4 regions of the Lysinibacillus sp. FSL L8-0126 genome follow, and region 3 is predicted to be linked to each of the others. Evidence: riboswitches for the same ligand, from Rfam matches in the RefSeq annotation. Region 3 holds a riboswitch; each other region holds the start of a gene.
The links. A riboswitch is a leader RNA that binds a small molecule or an ion and turns the genes downstream of it on or off. The one in region 3 is predicted to bind cobalamin.

Region 1: linked by a shared signal. The riboswitch ahead of MHI34_RS09295 (hypothetical protein) and the one ahead of MHI34_RS18610 (hypothetical protein) in region 3 are both predicted to bind cobalamin.
Region 2: linked by a shared signal. The riboswitch ahead of MHI34_RS16565 ((2Fe-2S) ferredoxin domain-containing protein) and the one ahead of MHI34_RS18610 (hypothetical protein) in region 3 are both predicted to bind cobalamin.
Region 4: linked by a shared signal. The riboswitch ahead of MHI34_RS19400 (ABC transporter substrate-binding protein) and the one ahead of MHI34_RS18610 (hypothetical protein) in region 3 are both predicted to bind cobalamin.

What each region holds. Positions count from the first base shown of each region.
Region 1 is NZ_CP152028.1:1,896,639-1,904,061, forward strand. It holds gene ytvI (sporulation integral membrane protein YtvI) at 1-998, opposite strand, end outside; gene MHI34_RS09285 (hypothetical protein) at 1,089-1,637, shown strand; gene MHI34_RS09290 (glutathione peroxidase) at 1,722-2,267, shown strand; cobalamin riboswitch at 2,367-2,567, shown strand; gene MHI34_RS09295 (hypothetical protein) at 2,720-3,277, shown strand; gene MHI34_RS09300 (ABC transporter substrate-binding protein) at 3,261-4,211, shown strand; gene MHI34_RS09305 (tyrosine-protein phosphatase) at 4,354-5,121, shown strand; gene MHI34_RS09310 (MATE family efflux transporter) at 5,272-6,627, shown strand; gene MHI34_RS09315 (putative RNA methyltransferase) at 6,630-7,423, shown strand, end outside.
Region 2 is NZ_CP152028.1:3,406,774-3,414,196, reverse strand. It holds gene cobJ (precorrin-3B C(17)-methyltransferase) at 1-1,548, opposite strand, end outside; gene MHI34_RS16565 ((2Fe-2S) ferredoxin domain-containing protein) at 1,553-1,924, opposite strand; cobalamin riboswitch at 2,071-2,253, opposite strand; cobalamin riboswitch at 2,511-2,696, shown strand; gene MHI34_RS16560 (energy-coupling factor ABC transporter permease) at 2,839-3,585, shown strand; gene MHI34_RS16555 (energy-coupling factor ABC transporter substrate-binding protein) at 3,589-3,861, shown strand; gene cbiQ (cobalt ECF transporter T component CbiQ) at 3,868-4,641, shown strand; gene MHI34_RS16545 (ATP-binding cassette domain-containing protein) at 4,638-5,474, shown strand; gene MHI34_RS16540 (S8 family peptidase) at 5,848-7,423, shown strand, end outside.
Region 3 is NZ_CP152028.1:3,849,069-3,856,491, forward strand. It holds gene MHI34_RS18605 (hypothetical protein) at 237-902, opposite strand; gene MHI34_RS18610 (hypothetical protein) at 889-1,089, opposite strand; cobalamin riboswitch at 1,289-1,477, opposite strand; gene MHI34_RS18615 (enoyl-CoA hydratase/isomerase family protein) at 1,613-2,677, opposite strand; gene MHI34_RS18620 (enoyl-CoA hydratase-related protein) at 2,692-3,477, opposite strand; gene MHI34_RS18625 (acyl-CoA dehydrogenase family protein) at 3,494-5,161, opposite strand; gene prpB (methylisocitrate lyase) at 5,206-6,120, opposite strand; gene prpD (2-methylcitrate dehydratase) at 6,295-7,423, opposite strand, start outside.
Region 4 is NZ_CP152028.1:4,016,339-4,023,761, reverse strand. It holds gene MHI34_RS19405 (translation factor GTPase family protein) at 1-1,238, opposite strand, end outside; cobalamin riboswitch at 1,421-1,608, shown strand; gene MHI34_RS19400 (ABC transporter substrate-binding protein) at 1,771-2,763, shown strand; gene MHI34_RS19395 (precorrin-3B methylase) at 2,814-3,491, shown strand; gene MHI34_RS19390 (S9 family peptidase) at 3,563-5,551, shown strand; gene MHI34_RS19385 (class I SAM-dependent rRNA methyltransferase) at 5,649-6,845, opposite strand; gene MHI34_RS19380 (alpha/beta hydrolase) at 6,908-7,423, opposite strand, start outside.

The DNA of each region.
Region 1 (7,423 bases), 2.0 Mb from region 3:
ACAAATGGGCCAACGAGTAAACCGATGATACCAAATAACTGTAGACCAATGAACATGGCAATTAATGTTGGCAAAGTGGATAAGCCAATGTGGTCGCCCATTAGTTTAGGCTCGACGACACGACGAATAATAAGTAAAATAGCAGCTAAGATGAATAATTTTACAGCGATAGCTGTGTTTCCCATTAATAGATGGTATAGTCCCCATGGGGCTAATATAATAATGGACCCTAGGAAAGGAACGATATCTATTAACCAAATAATAATGGTCATCGTAACTGCATATTTCGGTTGGATTAATAGTAATCCAATAAGTGTGACGCCACCTATGATAAAGCTTACAAATAAGTGTGCCTTCATATAACCGAATGTTGCATCTTTTAAACGATTTAAGATGATTTTTATTTTCTTTGCTGTGTTAGGCTTTAAATATTTATAAGTGATTTCCTTTAATTTGGGCAAATCAAGCATAAATAGGAATAAAGCAATCATATAAACGAGAAGACTGATAAATAGGCTTGGAATCTCTGAAAAGAATGCTGAAACTTTGTTATAATTAAAGAAGCTTAAAAAGGATTCTTCAACTTTCTTTATGAAATCCATAGTGGTTTTTTGAAGCGAAGCACTTACTTCAGGTGGAAAGTCCTCTGTGTATTTAGAAATATTTTCTTGCATATGAAGCCACATATCTGATAGCTTGGAAATATAATAGGGAGCTTGCTTTGACAATATAATTATTTGCGACATAATTTGTGTAATGGATATATAGCAAATAATAGAGATAACAATAACACTCACTATGTATATAAAAGCAACTACAATTTTCCTTGACATTTTCCATCGCCTTTTAAAGAACATAACAATGGGTTCTAAGAAAAATGCACTGACACCAGCAAGTATTATAGGCATGGATACAGGGATTACAAAATAGGCAGCTACAAGTAGAGAAAGAATCACAATCAATCGGAAAATCATTTTCCTAGCATTAAATTTATTCATAAACTCACCTTCTTTGAGAAAAAAATTAAGTTAAGTGTACCATAAATCAAATTTTATTACGTTCTGAAACAATAAAGGTAGGGATAAATTATGGAGAAAGAGATTTTGCAACTTTTTAATAATCTAACAGAGCATGACCGCGATATTGAATCTTACGAGGAACTAATAAAAATTCTGCAGGAACCCGTAGATTGGACATATGCAGTCTGGGAACAGCTTGTACAAGCACTTACATACAAAGATGGTCATGCACGTGCACGTGCTGCACAAATTTTATGCGCCTTAGCCGCAAAAAGTGACCCAGAAGAAAGGGTATTGGAGGATTTTTTAAAGATTTGGGCTGTGACTTATGATGAACGATCCGTTACAGCTCGAAATGCATTACAAGCTATTTGGAAAATTGGGCTAGCAGGTCAAGTACAAAGTGACTTAGTGGTGTCTTATTTAGCAAAGAGATTTCAAACTTGTTTAGATGAGAAGCATCCGACTCACATTCGCCATGATATTATTGTATCTTTTAAAAAGCTATATGACGAGACAAGTGACATAAAGTTATTAGACATTGCCCATCGTTTAATTAATGAAGAGCAGGACGTTAAATCTAAACAGAAGTATAAGTCAGCCATCCGTTCAACGTAACGAGATGGTGTTTTTTGTGCAAATTATTTGGTAAATTATTGAATAGTCAACTATAATAAATGAAAAAATAAAAGGGGTTAAGACATGAGCATTTATAATTATTTAGTACGAAAACCTAATGGTGAAATTTTATCCATGGAAACATATCGTGGAAAAACGATGCTAATTGTCAATACGGCGAATCAATGCCGATTTACATATCAATTTGATGACTTACAAAAAATGTATGATAAATATGGGAAAGATAATTTTGTCGTTCTAGGATTTCCTTGCGATCAATTTGGTCATCAAAATCCTGAAGATGGCGAGGAGACTACGCATCTTTGTAAAGTGAATTATGGCGTTACCTTCCCAATTTTTGAGCTTGTACAAGTAAATGGAGAGACTACCCACCCATTATTCAATTATTTAAAACATGAAGTGGATTTTCGAGAGTTTGGCAAGGCGAGCATGCAGGAAAAAATGCTTGCTGAGGCAATTGTTCAACTTGCCCCTAACTTTTTAGATGGTCGTAATATTCGCTGGAACTTTACAAAGTTTTTAGTAGATGCTAACGGCAAGACCGTTGCACGCTTTGAACCAACAGATTCACAACTTGATATTGAACAGGCAATTGAAACTATACTATAAAACAGTTTTGTTTATCTTATTCTTTAGAAATGGTGACGATCCATTCAAAGCACAGCTATTTTTTCCTATTAATATATGATAAACTGCTTTACAAGTGAATTATTCTTGCAGAATAAAGGTGCTAACAAGCATAATCGGGAATTCGGTGAAAAACCGAAGCTGTTTCCGCAACTGTAAGTACAGCTAGTATAAAGGTTTACCACTGTCTTAACAGAGATGGGAAGGTACTTTATCACACATTCGTTTTTTATGTAATGAACTGTACAAGCCAGGAGACCGACCTTTGTTTGAACGTATAAAAACTTCTCGGAAGCTAGGAGGATATACGGCAAATACATAGGCTATGTCATGTTAATTTGGCCATTATTATGTTATTTTCGTCGTTCCTTTGCGTAAAGGAGCGGCGTTTTTTTATGCAAGAATTTTCATAATGAAAAGTGGGGGGATCGCAAGTGAAAAAAGATGCACGTTATTCTTGTTATCCATTTATGCGTGAAAAAGCTTCGACGGTTGATTTTGAGATTCGAACAGACAGTCTGACTACGCATTTGGGAGTTGCTTTAGCTGCAGTTAAGAAAGAGGATGTACAAGCTGTTGTAGAAGATTTAATGATTATTTTACCTATGGCCTACCATGTCAATGGCTCGGTTCGTGGAAAACTAGCCGTAACAGAAGAGGATCTTGCTTGGCTAAGTGAGCGCTATGATTTTTATGTTCGTCATGTGAAGGAAGAGATACAAAACTTTGTCTTACCTCAAGGTACAGAGGCTGCCGCTGCTCTACATCTTTGCCGTAGTGAAGCAAAAAAATCATATCGTACATTACACAAAGTATCGGATGAACGAGAGGTTCCAGCTATTCTTTTTGATTATTTAGGCCTATTAGCCAATGTGTGCTTCGTTATGGCTGTCTTTATGAATCAACAAGCAGGGATAGCTGAAATACCATTTATTAGTAAATCATATCCGATGAAAAAGAAAAAGGAGAATAATAATGAAGAAATTATTTAATGTTCAATGGCTAACAGTACTCTTCCTTGCAATGATTTTAGCAGGTTGTGGTACTTCGGTAGATACTAAAAATAAAGACGCTTCACAGGATACACAACAAACAGAGCAAACAAACTACAAAGTGACAGATGATCGCGGTGTAGAAATAGAGTTTAAAGAAGTACCAAAAACAGTTGTATCATTGCAACCAAGTAATACAGAAATTTTATTTGCTCTAGGTGTTGGTGATAAAATCGTAGGAGCAACTGAGTATGATACTTACCCAGAGGAAGCACAGAAAATTGAACGGGTTTCTGATTCTGTGAATTTTAACAGTGAACGAATCATAGCGTTGAAGCCAGATGTTGTTATAGCTTATACGATTGGTGATAAGGAAGCAATGAAACCACTTGAAGATGCTGGGATCAAAGTGTTTGTTATTCAATCAGCAGCTACATTCGATGATGTTTATGGTGACATCGAACAGATCGCAGCTGTAATGGGTGTTGCAGATAAAGGAAATGAAGTAAACGAAGAGATTAAAGCGAAATTAGCTGACGTTAAAGCAAAGGTGAAGGAAGTAAAAGCACCGAAAAATGTTTATTTAGAAATTAGTCCTAAGCCCGATATTTATACAGCAGGCTCTGGTACTTTCCAGCAAGAAATACTAGATGCAGCCAATGTTAAGAATGTTTTTTCTGACTTGAGCAGCTGGGCACAAGTTTCTGAGGAAGATGTCATAGTGAAAAACCCAGATGTTATTTTAACGACAGTAAACTACACAGAGGATCCAATAGGTGAAATACTTGCACGTGATGGATGGAATACAGTGACAGCAGTTCAAAATAAAGCAGTACAGACTCTTGATACAGATATCTCTAATCGACCTGGCCCACGTATTGGGGAAGCCGTAGAACTAGTAGCAAAGGCTGTCTATCCAGAGTTATTTAAATAAGAAACCATTCAAGGCTAGCTGTATACTGACAGCTAGCCATTTTTATGTGGGTTGTTATTTCCTAGTGTGAAAATTGGAATTAATTGAGTTAGTTCTATAAAATAAAAGTAAGAGTGCTCGATAATTTTAGGAGGTGTAGTAATTGGAACAGTTAGAGACAAAGATAATTCCATTTGAGGCAGTTTATAATTTTCGAGATATGGGGGGATATAGGACAAGGGATGGGCGCATTGTCAAGAACGGTTTATTTTACCGCTCAGCGGCTCTTGGGAAAATGACGTTGGCGGATAAAGAGCTATTTGAAACATTAGGGATTAAAACCATTTTTGATTATCGTGATAATAATGAGGCACACCATAATCCTAACCCTATGTTCTCACACGCTCAATATATTCAAATACCAGCGAAGGGCAATCATACATTTGAAATGCCTACAAATGCTGGTGGTAGAGATTTTTATAAAGCAGTAAGCCCCGAAATGTTCCGAGATTTTTATGCACAGATGCCGTTTAATAATCCTTCTTTTAAAGAGTTAATGAAAACCATACAAAATCCTGACAATTTGGGTCTTGTCCACCATTGTGCAGTTGGTAAGGATCGCACAGGTATAGGGGGAGCTCTTATTTTGCTAGCCTTAGATGTACCAGAGGAGACGATTATGGAAGACTATTTAAACACGAATATCCATTTACGTCCAATGGTAGACAGAATGGCACAGGCTATTCAACATCAATATAATGAGCAAGAATTACAGCAATTCTATGCATTAATGTCTGCTCGAGAAGACTATTTACAAGCAGCATTGGATGCTATGGATTACCATTATGGCTCAAAGACTAAGTTTTTAGAGCAGGAGTTTGGCCTAACTATTGCTAGACGAGAGCAATTGCAAGCTTATTGCTTAACATAACAATGACCCCTTTCACATATCTGTGTGAGAGGGATTTTTTATGTGGAAGCGCTGTCTTCCTATAAACCTCTTTACAGTCTGAAAATTTATGATAAGATACAATAGATTTTTAAGAAAAATATAGGAGAAGTGAAAGTATTGGCAGAGACAATGAAAGAGACAAATAAGTTAAGTCTATTCCATTTAACATGGCCTATTTTCTTAGAAGTATTTCTATTTATGTTAATGGGATTAGCCGATACTTTTATGCTCAGTGCTTTATCAGATAATGCTGTATCCGGAGTAGGTGCAGCCAATCAATATATCCATATTGCGATCTTGATTCTTGAAGTGGTAGGGAATGGTGCATCCATTGTCGTTTCACAGTATTTAGGTTCAAGACGTTTTTTTGAAGCAGCGAAAATATCGGCTTTAGCTGTCACAATGAATTTGGTTGTTGGACTGTTAATGAGTATTCTATTTTTCTTCTTTGCAAAACATTTAATGACTATGATGAACTTGCAGGGAGAAGTACTTCACTATGCACAAAGTTATTTAGTTATCATCGGGAGTTTTATTTTTCTACAGGCTATTATTAATGCACTTGCTGCAATTATTCGTGTACATGGTTGGACGAAGCAAACGATGTATGTATCACTTGGCATGAATATCTTGCATGTTGTGCTAAACTATGGTCTGATTTTTGGGAATTTAGGTTTACCAGAGCTTGGTGTAAAAGGAGCGGCTATTTCTTCGGTCATTAGTCGAGGATTAGCTGTACTAGTGTTTTTCTGGTTGCTCTATCAAGTGATGGAAGTACGCGTGAAGCTACACTATTATTTTGATTATTCTAAGGAATATGTAAGGAAAATATTAAACATTGGTTTACCTTCTGCCTTTGAACAGGTACTTTATCAGTTTTGTCAGATTGTCTTTTTATATTATGCGACATATTTAGGAGCAGAAACACTGGCAGCACGACAATATGCTATGAATATTTCGATGTTTACGTATTTATTTGCGATTGCCATTGGTACAGGAACAGCTATTATTATCGGACGTCATGTGGGGGCAGGGAAGAAGGATGAGGCATACCATCAACTATGGATAAGTGTCCGTGCGGCATTTGTTTTTACGATTATTATGGTTGCAGTCGTTACGATTTTCCGCAAACCACTCATGCATGTTTTTACCGATAATCCAGATATCATTACTATTGGAGCATCCGTGTTAGCCTTCAGTATTTTGCTAGAGACTGGCCGTACAATGAATATCGTTGTCATTAACTCTTTACGTGCTTCTGGAGATGCCAGATTTCCTGTGAAGATTGGTTTTCTATCGATGGTTTGTATGAGTCTTCCGCTTGGTTATTTATTTGTATTTATATTGGATTGGGGCTTGGTTGGAATATGGCTAGCTATTTCAGCAGATGAATGGGTACGTGCAATTATCGTATACTTTAGATGGAAAAGCCGTAAATGGGAGCGATTTGCCCTCGTTTCACCGAATGAACAGAAGGAGGCATAGAAATGGGAGCATTATCTAAACGTGCGATAGCGGCAGCATTAATGGAGCAATCTATCACACTTTTTGCTTGTCCTGTATGTCAGCAATCGATGCATGTCTATGAGCAGGGAAGATTGGTTTGTCCTGCTAACCATTCTTTTGATATAGCTAAGCAGGGCTATGTCAACATGCTGACACATAGCGCTGCTTCTAAATATAGCAAAAGTCTTTTTGAATCTCGTAAGGCAGTGATTGATAGTGGGATTTATGATGCTGTAGAAGAAAAAATTAGTAAGCTTATAGCCTCTGCAAAAACAGTGCTTGATACTGGCTGTGGAGAAGGATCACATTTAGCTCGTATTATGACAGACATAGACAATGGCATCGGTGTTGGTATCGATATAGCAAAAGAGGGCATATTGGCAGCAACACGTCATTATCCACAACAAATTTGGTGTGTAGGTGATTTAGCCAAAAGTCCATTTGCGCAAGAAAGCTTTGATGCAATATTAAATATTTTATCGCCCGCAAATTATGAGGAATTTAAGCGTCTTCTTGCCCCAGATGGCTGTCTTGTAAAGGTTGTACCACAAAGCGGCTATTTACAGGAACTGCGTGCCCAATTATATGCAGATTCGAGCAAGGAAACATACTCTAATGAACAAATTGTTGCCCGTTTTAAAGATAGCTTTAGTGAAGTTATAGTAGAACGTGTAACCTATACTTTACCGCTTGCAGAAGAGCTTGTGCCGGCGTTATTAGAGATGACACCGATGGGCTGGCATAAAAAAGAGGAAACGGCCATTGTATTAAATGA
Region 2 (7,423 bases), 440 kb from region 3:
TGCTTTATATTCTTCAATAATATCTGTAATTAGTGGAATCAGTTGTTCAGGCTCCAACCCTTCTACAACAGGCTGTGCTGCATGGGCCGTACGACCAACTGGCTTCGCCCCAATAAAGACATCAAATTTACTTTTGCGATAGACAATACCAATATCATCAAATACAGCCCGGTAACAGGCCATACCACAGCCGTTAAAGCCGATATTTAATGTTTTCGGCAAAGACATTCCACCTAATTTTTGTTGTATTTCTTCTGCATAGGGAATCGAATCGGCCTTTTCACCATAGCAAAAATCACAAGCCTTCAAGGATAGCACATCACCAATCGGCGCTAATAAAAAGCCTACTTCCTGTAATTTCTCCGTGATACGTTCAGGGGCAGTCGTTGGGATTTTCAAATGGATTTGATGGTCTGGTGTATATTCCATCGTCCCCTCTTCCCCAACGACCTCTGCTAACGTCATCATTTGCTGAGGTGTGAAAAACTTATTCACCACTCCTGGGCTTACAGCTAATTCAAAAATGGATTCTATTTTTTGCTGTACAAGTTTCGGCGTTACTTTGACTGCACTTGTTCCTTTCACCATTGCGAGTGCCGCTGTAGCCATTTCAAGTGCTGTTTTTTTTGGCTTTGGCGTAGCGGCTACACTGGGTTTATTAAAACGCCCTGCATTAGGATCTGCTGTAAAGTCTTGTCGTGCAGTCCCTGTCTCTTGGTTCATTGCCCAAGGTTCATTTTCTTCACGTAAACGTTGATGTGGACGTAAGGGTTGTTTTTCTTCACCCAATGTATATTTACGTTGATAGCCACGTGGTGTAATCATTTTATTGTCATAGAAAAATGTCGACGAATTACCAATAATGACTGTCGTCAGCATTCCAATGTCATGCTCCAGCATTTCGGCTAATGTTGTCATCGTCACTTCTTGACGATCGCGGTAAGCACTTTTCACAAGTCCTACTGGTGTGTCAGGCGAACGATATTCTAAGAGAATGCGCTGTGCTTCGACAATTTGTCTTGTTCGGCGACCGCTTTTTGGGTTGTATAAAGCGATTACAAAATCCGCCATAGCGGCTGCCTCGACGCGCTTGGCAATTAAATTCCATGGTGTTAGATGGTCACTTAAACTAATCGTACAGGCATCATGCATAATCGGGGCACCAAGTAAGCTAGCACATGAATTGATGGCAGAAATACCAGGGACAATTTCTACCTCAATCCCCGTTGCTTCTGTCCAGCCTAGCTCAATCAATACCTCATACACTAATCCCGCCATACCATAGACACCCGCATCACCACTTGAAATGACTGAGACAATGCTTCCAGCCTCTGCTTGGCGCACCGCTTCCTGCGCACGGGACACCTCTTCGGTCATTCCAGTACTGACAATCGACTTCGCACTGACTAAATCTTGAATCAACTCCACGTAGGTTTTGTAGCCTATGATCATATCACTTTGTTGTAATGCCTCTACCGCCCGTGTCGTAATATGCTTAAAGTCTCCAGGTCCAAAGCCCACTACGAAAATTTTTCCTTTTTGCGCCATGTTGTTACCCCTCTTTCACCTTTTCGATCCCTTTAATGGCTGTCGTTTGTGCTGTACGCTGTAATGTACCTTCACGAAGTGTAAAGACATGTTCGTTGTATAAGGATTCATGATGTAAATCTTGTACAAGTGTTCTAGCATGCTCTGTTGATGGTACACGATACCAATTCCCTTGCGGATAGGCGATGACCACACAAGCATCCTTGCATCGTCCATTACAGCGCGTTCTTGTTGTATGTATCTCTTGATCAAGTGCTTGCTGTTGTATTTCTTCTCGAATAGCTAGGGTAATTTCCTCCCCACCTTTGTTCATGCAGCTACTACCATTACAAATAAAGAGATGTGTTTTCATCCCCTCTAAATTCCATGTTGTCATCTTCTGTCTCCCCTCATTTGCTTTCTGGAAAAAGAAAAACCTTTACTCTAATTACGAAGAGTAAAGGTTTTGTAGAAGCCAAATAAAAACGAATAAAATAAAATACAGGTACTCGCTCTTGCTTCAACTTCTCCCTCCGAAAAGTTTGCATGCACAATCAAATAAGCAGGTTTCCTGACTTAAGCTTCATTTTACTATCGCACCTTCCCAAGTTTGCACCAGTGGCTTTGCGATTTCATCAGCTATTACAGTAGCGGGGGCTGTATTGGATTTTCACCAATTTCCCTATTATCTCGAGTTATTCGAGCACTTATCGACGTTTTATATGAAATTTATTATCTTCTTAATAGAATAGAAAACTGTCTCTATCATATCTCATTATTTTAAAATTTCAATATTTCTATAAAAATTTATGACAATTTTATCAATTTTGTGTGTAGACCGGGTATAAAAATTATAATATCTCCCTATTTATGACAATTCAGTAGTTATCAGAATCTTCTCTATTGACCTTCAATTGAAAATATTTTTAAAAAAAGTATAGCATATTTATGGAAAATCATGTTACACTTTGTCGTGAAATCTCACAACTTAATGTTTTTTCGGTGTAAAATACTTATCATTTTGCTTAAAAGGGAAGCCGGTTTGAGTCCGGCGCGGTCCCGCCACTGTATTAGGGAGCTTTATAGAACATGTCACTGTCCAACGGATGGGAAGACCTATAAAGTGTTGAACTAGAGCCAGGAGACCTGCCGAAAAATATGTGATCGTTTCAGCCTACGAGGATAGGTGTGCGGCTTAGCAGATGAGAATGTTATTTGCTTTTTTAGCTATGCACTTTTCCAACAACGGAGAAGTGCTTTTTTATTTACGCACGCTACATTCTAAAAATCTATTAGTAAGGAGGAAAGCTTTTGAAATTTTCATGGTGGAAACTTAGTTATTTTTTATTGGCCTTTTTACTCGTGCCAAAACGTGCCTTTGCTATGCATATCATGGAAGGTTTTTTACCAATCGAATGGGCTATTTTTTGGTGGGTCATCTCTATCCCATTTATTATTCTAGGATTGCGCTCCATTCGCAAAACAATTGAAGAAAACCCTGAAACCAAAATGCTTTTAGGTCTTTCAGGAGCCTTTGCTTTTGTGCTGTCGGCGTTAAAAATCCCTTCGGTTACAGGTAGTTGCTCCCACCCAACTGGTGTTGGACTTGGAACGGTTTTATTCGGACCTCTCGCTATGAGTGTCATCGGAACGATTGTTTTATTATTCCAATCTTTATTATTAGCACATGGTGGGATTACCACTTTAGGAGCGAACGCCTTCTCTATGGCGATTGTAGGCCCATTTATTGCTTACTTTGTCTTTAAAGGGGCTCAAAAAATAGGGTTGTCATTTTCACTAGCTGTTTTTTTTGCTGCGATGCTTGGTGACTTAGGTACATATGTTGTGACTTCTGTACAGTTAGCATTAGCCTTCCCTTCAGAGGTTGGCGGCTTTATGGCATCGTTTACAAAGTTCGCAGGTATTTTTGCCTTAACTCAAATTCCGTTAGCGGTGAGTGAAGGAATTTTAACGGTCATTGTGATGAATTTCTTGAAAAAGTACAATGTCAGCGAATTAAAAATGTTGCGTGTTTTCTCAACAAAGGAGGCACATTAGTAGATGAAACGAAATTTATTACTATTAGCGATTGTTGTGCTGTTAGCTATCATCCCATTGTTTATACAAAAAGGTGCAGAATTTGGTGGTGCTGATGGAGAGGCAGAAGCAGCCATTGGCGAAATCAATGCAGAATATGAACCGTGGTTTGAAAGCTTATGGGAGCCACCAAGTGGTGAAATTGAAAGCTTATTATTCGTGCTACAGGCAGCTATTGGAGCTGGTTTTATTGGCTACTTCATCGGCTATATGCGCGGCAAGCATAAAGAAGGTTAACCCGTTATGTTACTCATTGATAAGTATGCGTATCTTAATAAGCTAGCGTCCGTTCATCCGCTAGAAAAAATGATACTTTCAATTGGTCTACTTCTCGTAACGCTCATCATGAGAGATGAACGACTTTCACTCATTACATTTTTTGTAATGAGTGCTTTTATCATTTTAGGTGCAAAAATTCCGCTTACCTACTATGTTAAGTTATTATTGCTACCTGGATTTTTCTTACTAACAAGTCTTGTATCCATCTTGCTGTCAATCACACCAGCAACTCATGTATTACCTGCCCATCTGTGGTCTTTTACGTGGATGAATTGGACAATTTTCATCGGAAAAGCAAGTGCCCTGTCCGCCCAACAATTGTTCTTTATTGTCCTTGGCAGTAGTAGTTGTTTATACTTTTTAATTTTGACCACATCCGTACAAGGGATTTGCTATGTGCTCCGACAATGGCGACTGCCCTCTTTATTGGTTGAGCTTATTGAACTAACCTATCGTTTTATTTTTATATTTTTAGAAAGCATGTACAGAATACATCTTGCCCAGCAAGCGCGTCTTGGCTACCATTCTCCAATGCAATGGCTACGCTCCGTATCCATGCTTATTGTGGCGCTATTTGCTGAAATGTTTCAGCGTAGTCGTGAGCTTAATAATGCCATGCAGTCACGGGGTGGCGAAGCCGTCTACTGGCAAGAGATGGGCTCCTATAGCAAGAAAAATTGGCTAGGCATAGCGACACTATTCCTATTCCTCATTGTATATGGAGGGTACTTCTCATGACAGCATTCTATTTTGAACTAAACCGCTTGTCCTATGCCTATGCAGATGGTACGAAGGCATTGTCAGACATTACTTTACACATTCCAAAAGGAAAAAAAATTGCCATCCTTGGTCATAATGGCGCTGGAAAATCAACATTGTTTCAGCATCTTAATGGTATTTTACAACCGTCAGCTGGGACGATTGTTTTTGATGGCAACGAGCTTCAATATAGTCGAAAAGCTTTAAAGGCACTTCGCCAGCAAGTTGGCATTGTTTTTCAAGATGCGGATCATCAACTTTTTTCAGGTACTGTCAAGCAAGATATCGCATTTGGACCACTAAATCTTGGCTGGTCTACCGAAAAAATCGAAGAAAAAATAGCATGGGCTGTTGCGCAAACGGAAATAGGCGATTTACTCGAAAAACCTATTCACTTTCTAAGCGTAGGTCAGAAAAAGCGTGTGGCGATGGCAGGTGTTTTAGCGATGGAGCCCTCTGTCCTCTTATTAGATGAGCCAACAGCAGGCCTTGACAATTATTATGCTACCCAAGTTCTACAGTACCTAGGTAAATTAGAAGACGGCGAAAGAACCATTTTACTTGCTACCCATGACATTCCCCTTGCTTATGAATGGGCGGATCAAATCATTGTCATGGAGGCAGGGAATATCATTTATAACGGAGACCCGATCGAGTTGTTTTATGAAGAAGAATTGCTGCAACGTGCACATCTCGAACGTCCATGGGTTTTTGATATGTTCATGACATTACAAAAAAAGAAGCTATTGCAGGAAAACATTACACCCCCCCGCTCCAAGTGTGAATTACAACAATTAATAGAACAATTGTAGACAAAAGTCATCGAGAAATTCTCTCTCGATGGCTTTATCATTTTTTATTTTCTTTCATATTCAAAAATTAGTAAACTACTACGAAATCAAAAGATTCGATTTATGTTAGCGATACGTCAAATTCGTTGCGATGTCTTTGATGGTTTGGCATGCCAAAAACATATTGGATAAACGTAAAAGAACGAAGCGTGCAATACTTGGAAGTCCATCAGCTGAATAGAGGCTTTCTACTAAATTAGTTGTAAAACAAAAAACTTTAGACAATTCGAAGGAAAAAATAGTGAAAAATTTTCCTCCTTTACGAAACTTTTCTAATCTTTATCCGTATTAATAGAGTCGAGACTTAATTTATAACACCAAGGAGAGATAACAATTGAAAAGTTTGTTTAAAAAATCAGTCGCTATTGTAGCATCCGCTACACTAATGGTTCCAGCTGCTTCTGCCTTTGCTGAAGTACCTCAGCATAAAGCCAAGAATGTACTGGCAAGTAGTATGAAACAAACAGAGCAGAATGAAGAAAAATGGATGAGTAAGGATAAAATTGTTATCAAGCATTCAGGACTTGATAAAAATGTACATAAAAACATTGGCTCCAAAGTCATCCGCTCCATTCCTTCATTAGGCTATGATGTGGTACAACTGAATAAAGGCGTATCAATAGAAAAAGCAGTTGCTTACTATCTAAAGCAAGATGGCATTACAAGTGTATCTCCTAGCTATGTGTATCGCTCTTTTCAAACAGAAGTCGATCCAAAGAAACAAGAGATGTATCATTTAAACCTACTGCAAATGGATAAGGCACTAGAATTAGCGGGTGAGCATGATGTGACAGTCGCTGTCATTGATTCTGGTGTAGATTTTAAACACCCCGATCTAAAATCTCAAGTACTCCCACCCTATAATGCAGCAGCACCAGCGAATACTACTTATCCAGGTGATCACGGAACACATGTAGCTGGTATTATCGCCGCAGCTAAAGATAATGGCATAGGCGGACACGGTGTGAATCCGAAAGCGAAGCTACTACCCATTGACGTATTTAATGGCAAAGAAGGTGCAAATGATTTCATTATTGCACAAGGCATTTTGTATGCTATTGAACAGGGTGTTGACGTCATTAATATGAGTCTAGGAGGCTACGGGGAATCTCCACTGATGAAAGAAGCCGTTCAGAAAGCCGTTGACAGTGGTATTACAATTGTGGCAGCCGCGGGCAATGAATCAACAGATGAATACTCCTTCCCTGCTTCTTATGAGGGTGTTATTAGTGTAGGTTCAACGAATGAGCGCAACAAACTATCAAGCTATTCAAATTACGGACCGTCCGTTGATGTTGTTGCACCAGGTGAAGAAATTTATAGTACCGTTCATGATGACAAAAAAGGATCATCCTTCGTCAAATTCAGTGGTACATCCATGGCATCACCTGTAGTAGCAGGCGTCGCCTCTCTTCTTAAATCAAAATATCCACATTTAAAGCCGCATGAAATAGAGGCAATTTTGGAAATGACGGCACAAGATTTAGGAGCGAAAGGCTATGATCTTACCTACGGTCATGGACTAATCGATCCAGTCAAAGCATTGCAATTCGATTTAAATAAACTACCTAAACACTATTCAGAGTCGAAAGAAGAACGCATACAAAACGCTAAAGTTCTTGCTAAAAATACGTTAAATATCGAACACGGCGCTTTCGAGCAGCAAGATGAAAAGAAATGGTATAAAGTCGATTTAGACGCAAATGAATATGCTCAGCTAACATTAAAAGGTGCAAACAAATATGATTATGCCTTTGATTTATATTTCTACCCAAATAATCATAAGGGTGAAGTAGAGCCGATTCATGTCAATGATGTTCGCGTAGGAAAAAAAGAAGGTTATTTATTTAAAGCAGATCAAAAAGGGACGCTTTTAATTGCTGTCAAAGATCATAATGGTAGCTATAGCT
Region 3 (7,423 bases):
AAAGTAAATCTAGATTCTAAACTTCTTTATTTTTTGATTATTCATTATTTTCAATTATAACTTTCGAAGGAATTTCACCATCTATTACTTATATCTTAATTCATTGTGTATCTAAACTATGTACGAGATTTTTTGTTACTACGGATCTATGAGCATTAAATATACTAGCGTATTTCACATAGAAACAGCCTATATTCTAAAGAATAATAGACTGTTTGACATGTCGAACGTATGGATTACTCGATTTCGACAAATAAGGACAATTCCTTATAAAATTCAGGCGTTGCTGCCGAATTCACTTGAAAATGAGGATTATATTTTGATAAAAGTTTATAGAGAGTAGTTGCGGTTAACAGATTCTGTTCTTGATCGAAAGCCCTGAAACTTTCATAGACCTCCTTCACTTTACCATTTATTGAATGACAAAAAAACTGTTGAACATCTGCATCCTCTAAATAATCCTTTTCCCATCTGTAACATATTAAATTTGTTAGGAAAAACATTTCTAATCCAGGCATTTTTCCAACTTCAATGAGCAATGACATTCCATAATGAAATGCATTTTCCAACCATTTTATGCCGTGGCGATCTTTGTAAAAGCGCATCAACTTTTGTAACCCATGTCCTTGCTCCTTCACTAGATAAGCATGGATATTTGTATGACCAGCAGTTCTTTCCCATTCATCGAGAGAGAATTTATACTTCCTTACCAGTTTCATCCAAAGCTTTTGAAGCTTGTCTTCAGAAAGGTATTGTGTTTGTTGATTCCATCTTAGAAAAATGTCTAAACTTTCTAATACCAAGCCTCTTTCCATTTCAAAATGATCCAATTTTCTATATAAAACTTTTTGATTCATATCTATGTTGTCCATTATGTCTTCAGATTTTTTATCTACTATCATGACATGTCTCGACTAATTCATGCTTGATCGTTAAATAGGCATCATTAATAGATGTATAATCATTTGGGTTTTCTTCTATTAACTTCCTAATATAAAGCTGTAATGGCCTAATATGCTCACCAGAAAGGTTGTTCATAATTTGCTGCTTTAACTGATTTATATAAAATGAAATTGAATGTGATGTCATCTTGTTCACCCCTATTTATTCATAAAAAAAACATCTTGCCCTAATGGGAAGATGCTAGCTATGACTGACATACTTCATAGTTCTTCAACCAATATAAAATAAGTCGTCTATATTGAATAGAGACTCTTTTTTTGGTTGTCGCACTATGAGTATGATGAAGGTAATTCGTCACACTCAACACCCCCTATCCGCGTAGGTTTTGGCTGTACTAGATAAAGGCAGGTCTCCTGGCTTATGATCATCACACATTTTTCCCTTCCCATTACTTACATAACAGTGGTTTTTAAAATGTGCTCCTAATTACAGTTGCGGGACAGCGACGGTTTTTCACCGTTCTTCCCTTTTAAACAAATTCTATTGAATTTGTACCTTTATCCTTTTATTCCGTTTTTTATAGTATAACATATCATTCAATTTTCTCTGACAAAACCCTATGAAAATCTACAGAAAAACACTTAAGAAACCACCTACCTCTTAACAAGTAGATGGTTTCAGCCTTTATTGAGCGAAGTTGTCATTATTCTTACTTCTTTACGATTTCACTCCTATCTTGAAAGAATTTTTCAAGTATATCATCTGTAAAATCAGCGAATGTTTGATAGATATAACGCGGATTTCGATCCTTATCAATGACGACAGACCTAACCCCTTCATAGAAATCCTCATGATTTAAAAAGTTTTTTGCCAAGATTAAATCAGTCGCAAAGCATTCTTCTACCGTTTTATGTTGGGCATCTATCAGCTGCTTTAATGTAATTTTTAAGGATGATGGAGATTTAGATAGAAGCAACTGCTTTGTTTCTTGTGCAAATTTGCTTGGGTCATTGTCTAAGGATTCGACTATCTTCTCCACTGTATGTTTTGAGAAATGTTGATCGATTTCATTTTGAAGGATGGCAAGCTCACTGTTTGCTGTTGGTGTACTTGAATAGTCCTCTATTAATTGCTTTAGAGCTGTGCTAGTCTCCACTGTATGCCAGTCCGTTTGTTCAATGCCTGTGAGGAATGCTTGTAAATGATCACTCGTCATATAGCTATCTGCACCATTAGCAAAGAGAACATCTGCAGCTTGGATGATCGAAGCTGTTAAAGCTAAGTAATATCCTACATAGCCAGGCGCTTTATTTAGAAAATAGGCAGCTCCAACATCAGGAAAGAAGCCAATATTCATTTCTGGCATAGCCCATTTTGTTCGCTCTGTCACAATTCGGTGGCTAGCCCCATACGTTAAACCAACCCCACCTCCCATGACAATGCCATCAAGGCAAGCAATGATAGGCTTTGGGTAGTGATAGATTGCCCTATCTATGTGATATTCTTCCTCAAAAAAGATTTCGGCATTTTGGAAAGCTTCCTGACTGGAGCGAGCTTTATAGAGTGTTTTAATATCACCCCCAGCACAAAAGCCCTTTTCGCCAGCACCTCTTAGAATTATCAAGTGTATTTGATCATTCGCCTGCCATTCCTTTAGTTTCTCACCAATGGGCTTTAGCATTTCTATAGAAAGTGAGTTTAAAGCTTGAGGACGATTCAGCGTAATGCTTGCTGCGCCACCCTCACTGACGGAAAATATTACTTCATTTGTCATAGTAGTTTCCTCCCTTACAAATGTTTAAAGTTGGGCTGTCTTTTGTCAATAAATGCTTGAACGCCTTCTCTAGCATCCGCTGTTAAAAATAACTCAGCAAAGCGTGTTCGTTCTAATTCCAGCCCTTTTTGGAGATGATCCTTCCCACCTTGAATTATACATTCAATTGTACGGGATACACTTGTCATACTTTTGCCCTCAACAAAAGACTGAGCAAGGGCTTTGGCAGTTGGCAGAAGCTCATCTGGCTCCGTCACCACTTGAATAATACCTAGTTGTAGTGCTTCGTCAGCACTTAATTGCTGGCTTGTTAAAATTAATTGTAGAGCCTTTGCTTGCGTTGTTATTCTGCTCAGTCGTTGAGTGCCTCCGAATGTCGGCAGTAAGCCAAGCTTTAATTCTGGTAAACCAACAATGGCATTACTTGAAGCAATCCTGAAATGACAGCCTAACGCTAGCTCTAGTCCTCCTCCAAGGGCTGGCCCATTAATAGCAGCAATAACAGGCTTTTTCATGGCTTCAATTTCATCACATAGCGCTTGGCCTGCTTCAGCCATTTGTAATGCTCTATCCTGTTGCCCAAAGGCAGCAACAAATTCCTTTATATCTGCTCCCGCAGCAAAAAATCGTCCAGAGCTGGTCACAATGATGGCTCTCGTCTCTTCATCCTCAGCTAATTCTTTAAAAATGACACGAAGATGTTCAATAGAAGCTGATGACAACGTATTTGCTGGTGGATGATTTAAATGAATAAGTGTGATGGAACCTTCTTTACTAACATTGGCAAATGTATCAACCATGATTTTTCCCTCCTGTTTATGATAATGAACTGATCGATTTTGGATTGTTGATGATCCCTCTTGCAATCTCTCGCTTTTTCATAAAGAGATTCTGATGGAGTGGGATGTTTAAGCGCTGAATATGATCTAGCCTTGTTTTTCGCTTTTGTTCATTTGTTTCAGCAGCACAAATAATGTCGATTGTACTTTTTTCTATTTTACGATAGCCTTCCTGACAAAGAATATCTGTCATCAAATGCTTCATATTGTCACATGCGTTCTTTTCCGTCCGCAGTAAAGAAGCTTCCATAACATAAATATCTTTTACTATATCAGCTAGCAGACGCATATATTCCTGCTCTTGCTCCAATTGAATCTGTGCGTCAGCAATGACAGCGATGGCTATTTGCATTAAGTACTTGGAAAGACGGATGTATTGCTGATTCTTTTCTGCTGGTTGATATGCTACTGGAGCATTTTCGGTAGAGGTTGCTTGTGAATACTTCTTATATAATAGCTTCGCCATTGTTAAACGGTTGATTTCATTTGTTCCTTCAAAAATACGGCTAATTCTAGCGTCACGATATAAGCGTTCAACCTCGTAGTCTTGCATATAGCCATAGCCACCATGGATTTGTACAGCTTCATCTACAATTTCCCCAAGCACTTCTGAGCAATTGACTTTATTGAGTGCGCATTCCAGAGCGAAATCAGCTATTTTTTGAACCATTGACTCTTTATCCGTAACTTCCATCGCATCATCTATTTCTCCTGCTGTCCTGTATGCAGCACTTTCCGCCCCATAGATGGAGGTCGCCATATCCGCAAGTTTTTCCTGTATCATGGTAAAATGAACGATTGGCTGGTGAAATTGCTTCCGTTCCCTACCATATGTTACAGCTAACTGAAGTGCCTGTTTGGAAGTGCCGATGTTGGAGAAAGCTAGCTTTAAGCGTGCCATGTTCAATATATTCATCGCTACTTTATGGCCTTTTCCAACCTCGCCAAGAACATTTTCCCTCGGCACGACAACATCCTGTAAAATAAGCGTAGCAGTCGAGGAGCCTTTAATGCCCATTTTCTCCTCTTCTTGTCCAATAGATACACCGCTAAATGTACGTTCTACAATGAATGCAGTCATGCCTTCACTCGTTTTCGCAAAAACAACAAAGAGATCTGCTAGCTGTGCATTGGTAATCCATTGCTTTTCACCATTTATTACCCATGCAGAGCCGTCCTCGTTTAAAATGGCATTTGTTTTGGGATGTAGTGCATCTGAGCCTGCGTCTGGCTCCGTCAGAGCGTAGGCGCCAATCCATTCACCTGAAGCCAGCTTTGGTAGGTATTTCAGCTTTTGGGACGCATCGCCAAAATAGACATAGGGCAATGTGCCGACTCCTGCGTGAATATTGTAAGATACACTGAATGAGCTGCCATAGCCCATTCTTTCTGCAACTAACCCGGAAATTTTTTTATTAAGTTCTAGCCCTCCATAGGCCTCGGGTATTTCGATGGCTAGTAAACCAAGATCACCAGCTTTTTGAAATAACCGCCGAGTGATGTCATATTGATGCTGCTCAATAGCTGCCATATTAGTAGCGACATCTTGTTTGATGAACAGCTCTGCGGTTTTTGCTATGAGCCCTTCCTCCTCCTGAAAGTCCTCAGGTGTAAAAATGGTCATTTTGTTTTCTAATGTATCCATGCTAGTCCTCCTTGAAAGAAAGAGGAGAAAAGTAAACTTTTCTCCTACTTTATTTCCTCTTTAGGTAAGATGGTTTTCGCCAGTTCACTATCTAAATCTTCAAATTTGTAATAGGAAATGGTTTCATATAATTCACTTCTTGTTTGCATATCCTCAATAGCTTCTTTTTGAGTCCCTGTCTTTTTTATTAAGCCAAACACTTGCTCATAGGCTTTGGCTGCTACTCTCATCGATGTAACGGGATATATAACCATCGAATAGCCCATCTTTTCAAATTCCTTAGCCGTATAATACGGTGTTTGTCCAAATTCAGTCATATTGGCTAATAACGGAGCATCTAGCTCACTAGCAAAATGTTTAAATTCCTTTTCTGTTTGGAGAGCCTCTGGAAAAATGGCATCTGCCCCAGCTGCCACATAAGCTTTAGCTCTTAAAATAGCCTGCTCTAAACCTTCTACAGACCTTGCATCTGTGCGGGCAACAATTACTAACGTAGGAGCTATTTGTTTAATCATTTTTATTTTTTGTATCATTTCCTCTTGAGCAACGAGTGTTTTCCCATTCAAATGACCACATTTTTTGGGAAGATTTTGATCCTCTAGCTGTACAGCAGCTACTCCAGCCTCTACCATTTCACGAGCTGTGCGGGCAACATTTAAGACACCACCAAAGCCAGTATCGATATCCACTAGCAGCGGTAAATTAGTCGCACGAATAATTTCGCTCGCACGCTGTGCAACTTCATTTGAATAAATCATGCCTAAATCAGGTAAGCCTCTACTGGCAGTGTAGGCAGCGCCAGAAAGATATAATGCCTCAAAGCCAACTTTTTTAGCCATTAAGCCAGCCATTGCATCATGAGCTCCTGGGATTTGTAAAATCGTTGAACGAGTAATGAGTGTTCGAAATTGTTCAGCCAATTGTTTTTGTGCTATTGCTTCATTTACAATCCACGCCATCTATAAAAACCTCCTAATAATCAATGATGCCTCGGCATATTTACGTCCGAAAGTGGCTGTGATGCAGGTCAGTTAGCCGTTATCGCAAGGATGGGAGGATTTTAGGCTAACATCCTTTATTAACTCCTTCCCGATTCGTGACATTCGCCAGAGGCTTTAATTTCCTGAAAGAAGTTAAACAAATAAATTAACAAATTCATGAACAGCACTATTTTCAAGAAGTGCTTGATCAGCACAAACTTCATTAATCTTGCTGTATTGTTTTTGAGAATAATGGGTGCTAATGTTTTGCTGGAACTTATCGATGATTTGAGGGAATGCTTCCTCACGACGGAAACGGTGTCCTAAAGGATATTCACATTCAATAAGCTCAGATGATGTGCCATCTTTGTAATAAACTTGAACAGCATTGGCAATCGAACGTTTCTCAGGATCTAGGTAATCAATTGTATATTGGGGTTTTTCCACAACCACCATTTTATTTCTTAAATTATCGATACGTGGATCTGCAGCCACTTCATCTTCATAGTGGTCTGCTGTAATATCGCCATAGATAAGCCCTATTGCTGTAATGTATTGAAGACAGTGATCACGATCAGCTGGGTTATTAAGAGGTCCTTCCTTATCGATAATTCGTATAGCGGATTCATGGGTCGTAATTTGAATGCGTTCAATGTCCTGTAAACGATTTTTCACTTCATTGTGTAAATGAACGGCACATTCGGCAGCTGTTTGTGCATGGAATTCAGCTGGATAAGAAACTTTAAATAGAACATTTTCCATCACATAAGATGCTAGTGGTCTAGCAAGCTTTAATTCTTGCTTATTAAAGAGAACATCTTGGAAGCCCCAGCCAGGTGCAGATAAGGCCGTTGCATAGCCCATTTCGCCTTTCACAGCCATCATGGCTAAGTGTACTGCCCTGCTTGTTGCATCACCAGCAGCCCATGATTTTCTAGAACCCGTATTCGGTGCATGGCGATATGTTCGTAGGCTCGAATTATCAATCCAAGCATTTGATAAGGCGTTGACAATTTCCTGATGAGTGCCACCTAATGCCTTTGTCACAACAGCTGTTGTCGCAATTTTGACAAACAGTACATGGTCTAACCCAACACGATTTAAGCTATTTTCTAATGCGAGAATACCTTGTATTTCATGGGCCTGTATCATCATTTCTAATACGTCTTTCATTTTAAGTGGCTCTTTCCCTTCAGCAACAGACACGCGACTCAAATAATCAGCCACAGCTAATATGCCCCCTAAATTATCGGAAGGGTGTCCCCATTCAGCCGCAAGCCAA
Region 4 (7,423 bases), 170 kb from region 3:
GTCGTCACAATGGTTTCCATATATAAAATTTGGGGCTCGCCAAAGGAGACCGTTAATGAAAAACGCTTCATTAACACTTCTATCAGTACCTCCAACTGAATAACGCCCATAATGTGCACATGGATTTCCTGGAACTTTTCCTGCCAAACCACACGTAAGGAAGGCTCTTCTGCTTCTAGTAAACGGAAAATTTGTAACACTTCCTTGATATGCTGATGGCCCTCATATTGAACCTTTGCCTGTAGCGTTGGGACAAGCTCATAGGGCTGTGACAGCATAGTAGTGCCGATGCGGTCTCCAATATTGGCCTGACTAAGTCCTTTAACAGCAAAAATCTCTCCCGCTTCAACCTTTTGGACGGTATCAAAGCGACTGCCATTATAGAGGCGAATTTCAGTCACTTTTTCTGTCACTTCTTCAAACGAAAATTCATCCCGAACATGTAAAACGCCCTTGATAGCCTTCATAAATGTTAAACGCTGGTGGCCGTCATGACGAATTTTAAAAACCTCCCCCTCAAACGGTGCATTCACTTCAAAATGGGTGTCTGTTAATAGAGGGAGCTGGGCAAGCAATTCCTTGATGCCCTCATCCTTTAGGGCAGACCCTGTAAAGCAGAGGAAGGCACATTCCTTTTGAATCATGGTCTGTAGCTGAGTAAGACATTGCTCATGCTCCAATGACTCATTCAAAAAGGCATCGAGCAGCTCTTCATTACGCTCAGCCAACCATTCCATGATGCCGCTTGAAACATAATCAGTACGAAGCGGTTCATCGACGAACAGCACCTGCTGGGAACAATCCTTGCGGAGCTGTGTCATAACGGCCTCCACATTGGCTCCTTCGCGATCAATTTTATTGATAAAGAAGAATGTTGGGACATGGTATTTACGTAAAAGCTGCCACACGGTTTCCGTATGACCCTGTACGCCCTCGACCGCACTAATGATAACAATGGCATAATCCATCACACGAATGGCGCGCTCCATCTCAGGGGAGAAGTCGACATGCCCTGGTGTATCAATCAACGTGTATGTATCGTCGCCTATGTTCATGCGACCTTGCTCGGCAAAAATGGTAATACCACGCTTGCGCTCTAGCTCATGATGATCGAGAAAGGTATCCTGATGATCCACTCGACCACGAGCTTGAATGCTTTGTGTATGAAAAAGTACTTGCTCAGAGAAGGTTGTTTTACCTGCATCCACATGCGCAAGTACACCAATTGTTTTGTACATAACATATCCTCGTTTCTATCTATAGCTATCTTTTCATTGTAACAGAATACTAGCCTATATATTTCTTGTAAAATAGTTCGTATTTTTGTCGAAATAGTGCTAATATAATGATGATTATATATTTAGCAATATACTACTGATTGAGCTACAAATTTTCTTCTGCTAGTCTATCAATGGTATTAACCATTATAGAACGTATTGGTGCAAATGGCATTTGTCATTTGCTTAAAAGGGAAATCGGTGCAATTCCGATGCTGTCCCGCAACTGTAAATGGGGAGTCTGTACAGCATGCCACTGTAGTTTAACTATGGGAAGGCGTATAGATGATGAACCTAAGCCAGGATACCTGCCAGTATGTGTTTTTTGACTAAGAACCACGAGGATGGGGATAGTGATAAAGGTAATGTACCGTTTTTTCACTATGCTACTCTCTTGGCGACAAGAGGGTTTTTTTATGCCCTTCCCACGAATCCTGGTAGCAAAGAAGTCTTTGATTTCTTTCTATAGATGAACAACAAAGGAGAAAAGGACATGAAGAAATGGGAAAGTTTATGGCTGGTGATGGTCATTGCCTTGGTCGCTGTTTTAGGGGCTTGTAATGCAAAGGACAAACCTGAATCAGCAGCGCAAGATGAGAAGGTTGAGCCATCTGAGGCAGCAACGGAAGTAACCATTGACAATAATGAAACAACTCAAACATATAAGGAAGCACCTACAAAAGCGATTAGTTTAAATCAGCATGTGACAGAGATTATGCTAGCGCTAGGCTTAGAGGATTCCATGGTAGGCACAGCTTACTTAGATGATAAAATCTACGAGCCCCTACAAGAAGCATACGATAAAGTGCCTGTGCTTTCTGATCAATACCCAACGAAGGAGCAAGTAATTGATGCCGAGGCTGATTTCTTATATGCAGGCTGGAAGAGTGGCTTTGGTGAAAAGGGTGTTGGAACACCGGAAGAGCTTGAGGAGTTAGGCATTCATACGTATTTACATACGGCTTCCAATATGACAAAGCCAACACTAGAGGATATTTTCACTGATATTCGTAATATCGCAAAAATTTTCCGTATTGAGGATCGTGGAGAAGCCTTAATTGAGCAAATGACGCAAGATGTGGAGGCAATTCAAGCTAAATTACCAAAAGATAGTGAGAAATTACGTGTTCTCGTATTTGATAGCGGTGAAAAGGATGTCTTTACAGCTGGTCAAAACTTTATGAATGAACTAGTGTCAATCGCTGGTGGTCAAAATATTTTTGGTGATGTGGAATCAGGCTGGACAACCGTGTCGAAGGAAGATGCGGTAGACCGTAATCCCGAGGTAGTTGTCGTGATCGATTATGGTGAAACAACGGCCGAACAAAAGATTCAATTCTTAAAAAATGATCCAGCATTAAAGGAGATGGAAGCTGTTAAAAATGATCGCTTTGTCATCCTGCCACTGTCAGCTGCGTCTGAAGGCGTTCGTGCGGCAGAGGCTATTGAAATTTTAGCGAAGGGCTTCTATCCTGATAACTTTTAAAATTCCGAGCTAGCATTGTGCTAGCTCCTTTTTCATAAGGAGCGATATCAATGAATGCATTTCAGAAAAACGTACCAGATCAAACATTTGAAACACTTAATCGTCATGGCGAATTTACACGCTTAGCTGTCAGCCCGGGTATTATTAATAAGCATTATACGCCTGCACAATTTCAAAAAATAGCAGAGATTGCTGGCGAAAAGGGGGCGATTAAGTATTCGGCCTCCTATAGTATTTTAGTGTCCATTCCAACGAGTGCCGTGACAGAGGCTATGCAAGCCTTACGAGAAGTGGGTCTTTATGTTGCACCATCAGGACCCATCATCGCGATGAAGGCCTGTGATTTTTGTGATGGTGAAAAGATGGAGGCTGCTCCGATAACCGAACAGCTTTATCATGCTTTAGAGGGGATCGAGGTACCTGCAAGAGTACGTGTTAACATCAATGGCTGTGCGTCAGCCTGCTACAATGCAGTCTATGATGATATTGGACTCGTTTATCAGCAGGAGAGCTTTGATGTTTATTTAGGCGCTGTACCGATGGGGGCAAAGGCGCAGGCGGGCACGTTATTTGCGAAAAAGGTAGGTGTCGAGCACATTGAAGATTTTTTGCTACAAATGATGAACCTTTATAAGGAACATGCTCGTCCGAATGAACCCTTTTTTAAATTTTATCGCAGAACAAAATCAACCGAATATTGGGAATTAGTAAAAAAATCAATTAACTAGCAGGAATATTACTTAGGGTGTCGAAGTATTGTAGTAGAGTACAGAAAATGACAATACAAAGGAGCAAGAACATGACATCGAAACAAGGGATTCAACCAGAAGATCTTTACCACTTGAAATCAGTAGCCGATCCACAGCTCTCACCTGACGGGACTGAGGTAGTTTATGTTGAGACACGTGTTGATGAGAAGAAAAAAGATTATGTCTCGAATTTGTTTTACATAAACCTGAAGAACAAAACACCACAGCAATGGACATTTGGGGAGGATAGAATAAGTTCTCCTATATGGTCACCTGATGGTAGTCAAGTTGCGTTTTTATCCACTAGAACAGGCAAGTCGCAAATTTATGTTCTTTCAAAAGCAGGCGGAGAGGCAAAGCAGGTGACATATTGTAAAAATGGTGTGACATCACCTGTGTGGTCACCATGCGGCAAGAAAATGGCCTTTTCTATCAAGCTAGGTAAAGATGAAACGATTTTGGATAAGGTAACGGATGAAAAGAAAGAAGAAAAAGAACTAAAGCCTCTAGAAATAGACAAGATGAAACATAAATCGGATGCTGCAGGTTTTTTGGATATGGAGCAGTTTAGTCAAATTGCGATCGTCCATTTAGAATCGGGCGAGTTAGAGCAAGTGACGAAAGGAAACAATCATGTCCATCTTGGTACATGGTCACCTGATGGTCAATATATGACGTACTTAGCTGATGTAGCAGAGGATACAGATTTTTCATTTAAGAGCGATATCTATTTATTAGATGTAGAAACAAAGCAAGCGCGTCCGTTAACAGAGGGAACAGGTATGTATTACCAAACGTCATGGTCTCCAAACAGTCGCTTCATCTCTTTCATAGGTAGTGAAAGAGAATTTGAAAATGCTACACAAGCAAAGCTATGGCTCTATGATTTGCAACAAAATCTGCTGACATGTGTAACAAGTGAATTTGACGCCCCTATTGGGGATTTTGCAATCGGCGATTTTCTTCAAGGTGTGGTGTCACCACGTGTTCAATGGTTGAATGATAATCATAGCTTCTACTTCCAAGTAACAGATCACGGTAATGCTGCGATTTATTTCGGAAATATAGATGGTGAAATCTATCCAGCTATTCACGATGATCAATATGTCTATGGTTTTTCACTTGATGCACAACATGATCAAGCAGTCGTAGCCATTAGTACAACGACGAATCCTGGCGATTTATTTTTCGTCAACCTAAAAACGGGTGAAAAAGAACAGCTGACGTCCATCAATGAAGAATTTTTAAAGACGAGAGCATTAGCTGTTCCAGAAGCCATTGAATTTGAGGGAGCAGAGGGCTGGAAGGTAAATGGTTGGATCATGAAGCCAGTTGGTTATGAGGAAGGGAAAAAATATCCTCTAGTGCTTGAAATTCATGGCGGGCCACATGCGATGTATGCCAATACTTATTTTAATGAGTTCCAAATTCTAGCTGCACAAGGATTTGCGGTGCTATATACGAACCCACGTGGCAGTCATGGCTATGGTCAAACGTTTGTTGATGCAGTGCGTGGTGATTATGGTGGCAATGATTATGAGGATCTAATGGCGGCTGTGGACTATGTGCTGGAGCACTATGATTTTATTGATGCAGACCGTCTTGGAGTGACAGGTGGGAGCTATGGCGGCTTTATGACCAACTGGATTGTTGGCCAGACGAATCGCTTTAAAGCAGCTGTGACGCAGCGCTCTATTTCGAACTGGATTAGCTTTTACGGTGTCAGTGATATTGGGTATTACTTTACAGATTGGCAAATTCTTGCGGGACTTGACGATATCGAAAAGCTTTGGCATCATTCACCGCTGAAATATGTCAATAATATCGAAACACCATTGCTCATTTTACACGCTGAAAAAGACTATCGCTGTCCAATTGAGCAGGCGGAGCAATTATTTATCGCCTTAAAGCATCGAAAAAAAGAAACAAAATTCGTGCGCTTCCCTGAGTCCAATCATGAACTGTCAAGGAGCGGAAAACCAACTTTAAGAATCAATCGACTTGAATATATTCGCGATTGGTTTGTGAACTATCTATAAGTAGTATTCAGGGGTGACTTAAGAAATGAATTTCTTAGGTCACTTTTTTATATAAAAAGACAGAATCATAAAGAAATGATTCTGTCTTGAATTCCTGTTAATCCATTTTTTGAATAAAGACGACCTTCAAATAATTAAATTCAGGGTATTCACGTGAAACACGGAAATCCTTTGGTAAACCGTATTCCTCTACAATTTTATAGCGTGTACGAGTTTCTTTAAATGCTTGGTCAATAAAGCCTTTAAACTTTTTCATCCCAAAGCTAGCATTATTTGTGGAAGCGACAATGATGCCATTTTTAGCGGTAATAGCAATGGCATCCTTCAGTAATTTAGGGTAGTCCTTTGCTGTTGAAAATGTCATTTGCTTCGTACGGGCAAAGCTAGGTGGGTCTAATACAACAAGATCAAATTGTAAGGCGTGACGCTGCGCATATTTAAAATAATGGAAAACGTCCATTACTTTAATATCCTGTGCTTCATAATCAATTTGATTCACACTGAATTGCTCAATGGTTTTGGCAAGACTGCGTTTAGCTACATCCACACTTGTTGTTTTCATGGCGCCTCCTAGAGCAGCTGCCACTGAAAATGCTCCTGTATAGGAGAATGTATTGAGCATGTTTGTATGGTTTGCATAACGCTCACGAATAGCCAAACGTACCTCGCGTTGATCTAGGAAAATCCCCGTCATCGCTCCGTCGTTTAAATGAACTGCGTATGTCATACCATTTTCCTTCACCATGATTGGAAATTCACCAGGCGTGCCCGTCACAAAATCATCCTGTTCAATATACTGCCCTTTGCTATCAAAGCGTTTTTTCTCATAAATAGCTTGGTAGTTCACCGTCTCAGCAAGCGCCTCATATACGACATCTTTCAAGGAGTAAATGCCCTCACTATACCAGCTCACCATGTAGTAGCCATTAAAAAAGTCAATCGTGAGACCGCCGATGCCATCTCCTTCACCATTAAATACACGAAAGGCTGTTGTGTTTTCATTGTTGAAAAATGCTGCACGATTGTCGATGGCTTTTTTGAATTTTTTCATGAAAAAAGTCTTATCGATGGTTTCGTTCACGTCAGTTGTTAGCACCCAGCCAATCCCTTTATTTTGAATACCGTAGTATCCTGTACCAATAAAACGATTATGGTGATCCATGAGCTTGAGAAGCGTACCTTGCTCAGCAGGTAGGCGTCTTGCATCGACCGCATCCTTTGAAATAAGGGGATAGCCTTTTTTTAATTGCTCAGAATAGGGCAGTTGTATTTGTAATGTCATTGTTTGTGTCATCATGTCATCCTTTAAAAAACGTTTTGCTCTATTATCGCACTGTTTGAGCTGGATAGCCAAACTTATTTCAAGAATTCAACAATTTTTGCCACCGTTTCGTTTGTGGCATCTTCAAAATAATTCATTTTACTGAAATAACTATGAATTAAACCTGGCATTGTGACATGTTCTACTGCAACGCCACCAGCTTTTAGTTTTTCTGCATAGCTTAGTCCTTCATCATAGAGAACATCGGCCTCAGCAGCTATGATGATTGTTTTAGGCATGTTACGAACATTCTCTAGCTGAAGAGGGGACACGAGCGGGTTTGTAAAGTTTGCTTCATCTGTATAATGCTGAGAGAACCACTGCATGCCCTGTGCATCTAAGCCGTAGTTTTCACCAAAAAGCTGATAGGATTCCGTTGTAAAGTCGACATTTGTCACGGGATAGATTAGTGCTTGAGCTTGTAACGCTGGACCACCCAATGTAGTAGTTAAGTAAGCAACAACGGTAGCTAAATTTCCACCTGCACTGTCCCCAGCAACAGTTAAGCGATTGACATCTCCACCAAAGGCTTTGATATGCTCAGACACCCA